One region of the Loigolactobacillus coryniformis subsp. coryniformis KCTC 3167 genome, then DNA from elsewhere that is predicted to be linked to it. Evidence: predicted binding sites of a transcription regulator. Region 1 holds the regulator's gene; the other holds the start of a gene.
The links. The regulator Rex, encoded in region 1, represses fermentation and respiration genes when NADH is low (regulators of the CRP and FNR family bind a similar motif). The targets are predictions, from matches to a motif close to TTGTGAANTANTTCACAA.

Region 1 (3,428 bases):
CATAATTTCGTAACGCTTCTTCCAAAACTTCTTTACTATCAATATCCAAATGGTTAGTCGGCTCATCTAAAATCAAAAAGTTATTGTGATTCATGGCTAGTTTAACCAGCATTAACTGGGCACGTTCACCACCGGAAAGGCTGGCTACTGATTTTTCAACGTTGCTACCGGTGAATAAAAAGCTACCGAGAATGCGGCGAATGTCAGCTTCTGGCATCATCGGGTGTTCATCCCAAATTTCGCCTAAAACAGTTTTCTGATTGTGTAAGTTTTCCTGCTCTTGATCATAATAACCAACGTCCACACCAGTGCCAAATTGGGCTGCACCGTGTAAAAAGCTGATCTGGCCTAGAATGCTTTTAAGTAGCGTCGATTTGCCGACTCCGTTTGGTCCAGTGATGGCGATGGCTTGGTGACGTTTCACTTGTAAGTTGATCGGATCGGCCAAAATGGTATCACCGTAACCAACAGCGGCATTAGTTACCGTTAAAACCTCATTGCCAGAAGGTTTGTCTGCGGTAAAACTAAAACGAACCGTTTTATCATCGTTTTGTGGTCTTTCCAGCCGCTGAATTTTTTCCAGTTGTTTCCGGCGGCTTTGCGCACGTTTAGTGGTGGAAGCACGGACAATATTTTTGTCGACGAAATCCTGTAATTTAGCGATTTCCGCCTGTTGTTTTTCGTATGCCTTCCATTCCTGTGCTAAATTAGCAGCCTTTTGTTCACGATAACGGGTGTAGTTACCGTGATAATGTCGCGTTGTATGTTGGCTAAGATCATACACTTCAGTGGCTACTTTATCGAGGAAATACTGATCATGGGAGACGATCAGTAGGGCACCGGCATAGCCTTGTAGATACCCTTCGAGCCAGGTTAATGTATCAATATCCAAATGGTTGGTCGGTTCATCTAAGATCAGTAGATCGTGTTTTTCCAGTAAAAGTTTGGCTAAGGCTAAGCGTGATTTCTGTCCGCCGGAAAGGTCACTGACGCGATGTTCATAATAGTCAGCATCGAAGCCGAATCCATGCAAAACGTTGCGGATTTCTGCTTCATAGCCATAACCATTACGTTCGGTAAAAGTATGCTGCAGTTGTTCATAGCGTTTAAGCGCTTGTTGATAAGCTTCATCATCGGTCAATAATTGTTTGTCACCGAGTTGAGCTTCTAATTGATGCATTTGCTGTTCCATTTCACGTAAATCGGCGAAAACGGTCAACATTTCTGCAAAAATCGTGTGCTCCGAATCCAGACCAGTATCTTGTGATAAATATCCGATACTAACACCTTTACTGGTAATTACTTGGCCTTCGTCAGGTGGGTTCTGGCCGATCAAAATTTTTAATAAGGTTGATTTGCCGATGCCGTTACGCCCGACTAAAGCAACGCGTGCGTTACTTTGAACTTCTAATTGTACGTTTTCAAACAAAACTTCTGCACCGAAGCGCCGGGCAACGTTTTGTGCTTGTAATAATATCACGAGGTTCGCTTCTTTCTGAATGAATTATTCGCTTATTTAAATGGTAGAACAATAACTGTAAATTGACTATTCCTTGGTTAAATCACTACAATTATTAATGATGCTTTGCGCAAATTCTTTTTTAGCGGTCATTGAGTAATTTTTAGATACTCTTTAGTCTACCATATCTTGCTAGTTTCAGGACTGCATGTGCAAAATATGTTGTGAGCAATCAATTGCTTTTCACAAGTAAATACAGTATGATAACAAGTGTTATTAAGAAATTAATTCACAAGTAAAAAAAACATAGTTTGGAGTTGAGCGAATGGCTGAAGCAAAAATACCTAAGGCAACGGCAAAACGGTTGCCAATTTATTATCGTTACTTAAATATCTTATTTAATGCCGGCAAGCAGCGCGTTTCTTCTACAGAGCTTTCTGAAGCAGTTCAAGTTGACTCGGCGACGATTCGTCGTGATTTTTCATATTTTGGTGCACTAGGCAAACGTGGCTATGGTTACGATGTTGAAAGTTTGTTAAACTTTTTTAAAAAGACGTTGAATCAAGACCGTTTGACTAACGTTGCTTTGATTGGTGTTGGTAATTTAGGTCATGCCTTGTTGAACTATAATTTCCGTCAGACCAATAGTGTGCGTATCAGTGCCGCTTTTGATATTAATGAAGAGATCGCCAATACGATTCAAAGTGGGGTACCTGTCTACCCAATGGCTGAGATGAAGGAACAACTGCAGATTCAGCAAATCGATGTCGCTATTTTAACAGTACCAATTGAGGACGCACAAAAAGTGGCGGACGAATTAGTAACGGCCGGCGTTAAAGGTATCATGAACTTTACCCCGATCCGTATTTCGGTCCCTACGACGGTGCGTGTACAAAATGTTGATTTAGCTAATGAATTACAAACATTGATTTATTTCTTAGATCATTATGGTAGTGAAAATACTGATAATTCAACGACTGATTAAGCGCGCGATAGGCCATTTGGCTATCACGTGCTTTTTTATACTTCATTGCGGCGCGGAGACAAAAAGTATGATAGGATAAGAGTGAATGGGTTTACAGTCATCTATCTGGAGGGATTTAGATGCTATATTTAAAACATGGGCTGCAAGGCTGGCTACTTAGTGGTAGTATACTGCTAGGATTAGGCTTATGGGGCACACAAACGAATGCAGCAATAACACCAGCAATGGTGCCAACAGCACCAGATCGTACCGCAGTTGTTTCTGAACCGCAGCAATCGTTAATGGCAGATTTGGCGGCACCGGTGACTAATGCGGTAGCGCCAGCAACGGATACCGCAGTACCGGAAGCTAAAGCAGCTACTGGTGCATTGGATAATGCAACTTTGCCAGTGACACCAGCAACAACTACTAGGACGGTTAATGAATCTACGCTAGTTCCGCAACCAGAAGAGTCAGCGGCTTCTTCTGCAGCTAGCAGTGCAGCACCCGCAGCTATGCAATCGGCTGCGGATACTAGAAATGAGACCGCAACTTCAGCTACAGCATTACCGGAGAGAAAAAGCCAATCGGTGGCACAAAGTACAGTACCAATGGCAACAATCAGCGAAGAAGCAGCTAAAAGTAGTGCACCCGTAGCTGCACAATCAGTAGCGAGTTCTGATACTAAGAAAACAGTGGCAGATAAAAAAATAGGGCAAGCTGATTTATTCGCCGATTTAGAATCCGCTGAATTAGCTCCAGAGAAGCCGGCAACAATTACCGCTGCGCAGGAAAACAAAAAGGATACCCCATTTAAGATTGTTCAAGATGTAACGGCAAAACAGAGTAGTAAAGCAAAAGTAGGCGTAAGGACACCAACTGAATCTACAATTACGGCACAAGTAACTAGCATGATTGAAGTGGCGCACAAGGCTAAACAAAAACAACCAACTTCTATTTTCGCCGCTTTACTTCCAGCAACTGGCGAACACATTAACTTTTTAT
Region 2 (3,428 bases), 810 kb from region 1:
AATATCGATCTCAACTTGGTTGGTCCGTTTACGTAAAACATCAAGTACGCGATCAGAGTAACCGAACTCAACCATCCCAGGATCACAAACTAAGAAAACACGTTTAATGCCTTCCATGTGTTCCAAGTAGCGTACTGAGTTGCGTTCGAAGTACACTTTTGGGGGTAACTTTACCCACTGCATGTTGTTGCGCCGTTTGGCAACCGTTTTAATATTGATCAAATCCATATCCGAAACATTATGCGAAATCGAGTTCTTCCCGTATGAGCCTGTCCCTAAGGTCAATGATGGCGTCATATTATTGTAGATATTCCCGATCCCACCAAGCGCTGATGGCGAGTTAACTAAGATCCGGCAAGCTAACATATCCATGCCAAATTGTTTAACTAATTCATCGTCACGTGTATGGATCGAAGCAGTATGGCCTAAGCCACCGAATTCCAATAATTCTTTTGCCCGAGCAAAGGCAGCTTCATGGTCCTTAACCTTATATAGGGACAAAACAGGTGATAATTTTTCACGTGATAGTGGGTACTTAGGACCGACGCCATCAATCTCAGCAATCAAGACTTTAGTATCCTTAGGTACATCGATACCCGCTAATTGTGCGATTTGATAAGCTGATTTACCCGCAATCGGGCCTTTAACACCGCCGCGTTTTTCATCAAACATTGCTTCGCCCAATGCCTTTAATTCAGACTTCTTAACGAAGTAACAATTCCAATATTTAAATTCAGCCTTAACTTCAGCATAGATATCTTGGTCAACAATGGCACTATTTTCGGAAGCACAAACCATCCCATTATCAAAAGTCTTCGATAACACAATATCATTAACGGCTTGCTTGACATCAGCTGTTTTTTCGATGTAAGCTGGACCATTACCAGGACCTACCCCTAAAGCTGGGTTACCACTTGAATAAGCAGCTTTGACCATGCCAGGACCACCAGTTGCCAAAATCGTGGCGATATCCTCATGATGCATCAAGGCACCAGTTGCTTCAATACTTGGGTCAGCGATCCATTGAATACAATCGGCAGGTGCACCGGCTTCAATTGCTGCATCCAAAAGAATTTGTGCAGTACGTACACAAGCTTGTTGTGCTTGGGGATGGAAACCAAAAATGATCGTATTCCGGCCTTTAAGTGAGATCAAAGATTTAAAGACAACCGTTGAAGTTGGATTTGTGACTGGTGTGACCCCAGCAACAACCCCTAAAGGTTCAGCAATTTTGATGATCTGTTCTTCATCATCGTCATCGATCACCCCAACCGTTTTGTCATGACGAATGCTGTTCCAAACATATTCACTGGCGTAAATATTTTTGATGGCTTTATCTTCAACAATCCCACGATGAGTCTCTTCAACGGCCATTTTAGCCAGTTCCATATGGTGATCTAGGGCAGCTAAAGCCATCGCCTCACAGATGGCATCCACTTTTTCTTGTGTAAAAGTAGACATAGTTGCTAATGCTGCTTGCGATTTTTTAACCAGACCATCAATTGTCTTTTCGACAGAAACGCTTTTATCTTCAGTCTTGTTCTCAGTTTTTGTTTGTTTTAGCATAACACATTTCTCCATTTCTCAGGTTGAATTAGTTGTTATCTATTTCACAAATTGATGATACTACAAATTTTAAAAATTGTAAAGCATTTTCCTGTTAAATAAAAAAGTTGATTTTAAGCGCTTTCAATGTTGCCAATTATAGCCTTTCCTGAAAAATTAAACTGATTTCCATGAAATCTTTTTGTGAATTTAATAACAATTAATCGATAAATCCAATTAAACTTACCTAACTTGGTCGGCAAACAACCAAATACGCATATCTACTTTTTACCATGGGCACCGGAAACGGCGCAACTTAAATAATCGAGTAGGAGGTAATTGTAAGTTACCGTCCTCTCACACCACCGTACGTACGGTTCCGTATACGGCGGTTCAATAATTTAAGCACTCTGAATTTGCTGGAGCGTCTGACTCAAGTTAATGAGTCCACGACGTTCCAGCTCTTTGTTAGTTAGGGTACGGCACAGCGTTTTACTATGCGCTGTCCGCCAGTACCCTTTACGCGTGTTAGCGGATAGCTTAGCTTCATCTTTCGTAAATCCTAATCCGCTCAAGTTGTTCTCTCTAGTTTTGGCTTTCTTCCATTGTTTCCAAATGTACTGGCGAATACGTGACCGCAGCCACGCATCTAATTCCGTGATGAACCGCTTCATTCTACCCAAGCTGTAATACTGCAACCAACCGCGCATCTTTTGACGAATCTCTGCCATTATTTGGTCTTCGGATACACCACGATTACGCTTAGTCAGCCGCCTCAATGCTTGTTTAACTCGCTGCTTCGCTGACCACACCGGATAGGGAAAAGCCCTGCCTTTAGTGTGGCCCAACGTAAACCCTAAGAACTTCATTCTGTTGGTGGCGACCACTTGTGTCTTTTCCTGATTGAGCGTGAGTTTTAACTCATGCTCGAGAAAACGAGTCACACTAGCGAGGACTCGTTGGCCCGCGCGTGGACTTTTAACAAAGATATTGCAGTCATCGGCGTAACGGACAAATTCATGACCGCGCCTAGCTAGTTCTTGGTCGAATTCGTTGAGATAAATATTCGCTAACAGTGGCGAGATCGGCCCGCCTTGCGGTGTGCCTTTCTCACTGCGTTCAAACAATTGCCCATTCATGGTGCCACTAGTCAGAAAACGGCGAATGAGCCGTAGTATCCAGCGGTCACTAATTCGCTGCTTGAGAAACTTCATAAGCATGTCATGATTAACCGTATCGAAGTAGGCCTTCAAATCCAGATCAACCACATAGTGATAACCCGCATTATCTAGCTTGAACGACCTGTTGAACTGCGTCATGTGCACTGCGTTGGGGTCGAAAACCAAAACTATTGTTGGCGAAGATCTGTTCATATATCGGCGAAAGGACCTGGGCCACGGCCTGCTGGACTAGCCGGTCGATCACGGTCGGAATGCCAAGCTTACGCGTTCCACCGTTGGGCTTTGGAATTGAGACTTGCTTGACTGGTGCCGGTTTATAAGTCCCATTGGCCAATTCTGCGAGTAATTCTTCGCGATGTACTTTCAGGTACGGTTTCAATTCATCAACGGTCATACCGTCAACTCCGGCCGCCCCTTTGTTCCTGACCACACGTTGATAAGCCAAATTCAGGTTGTTGCGGGCCAAAACTAATGCTTGAAACTGAGTGCCACTCATCTTTTCTCCTTCACCGGAGGCGATACTACGCGCCCCAGTTTGTCTTTGGTCTTCCAGACCTATCATCCGCTGGCGGTCAGCTTGTTCTGTTTTCTGCGATTTTCGCATCGTCTTCACTTCCAGTCGCAATATGAGTTATTATTGTTTGGTCCTTCATGGTTACCCACTACTATGACCTCGGCTGACTCCTGTACACTTAACCAGCC

Region 2: a site for Rex is predicted at 1,599-1,616, ahead of adhE (bifunctional acetaldehyde-CoA/alcohol dehydrogenase). Genes of this name have one in related genera too.

The regions. Positions count from the first base shown of each region.
Region 1 is NZ_CP017713.1:1,152,508-1,155,935, forward strand. Features, by position in the region: gene LC20001_RS05730 (ABC-F family ATP-binding cassette domain-containing protein) at 1-1,480, opposite strand, end outside; gene LC20001_RS05735 (redox-sensing transcriptional repressor Rex) at 1,785-2,444, shown strand; gene LC20001_RS05740 (LPXTG cell wall anchor domain-containing protein) at 2,564-3,428, shown strand, end outside.
Region 2 is NZ_CP017713.1:1,966,629-1,970,056, forward strand. Features, by position in the region: gene adhE (bifunctional acetaldehyde-CoA/alcohol dehydrogenase) at 1-1,566, opposite strand, end outside; partial or broken gene ltrA (group II intron reverse transcriptase/maturase) at 1,947-3,330, opposite strand.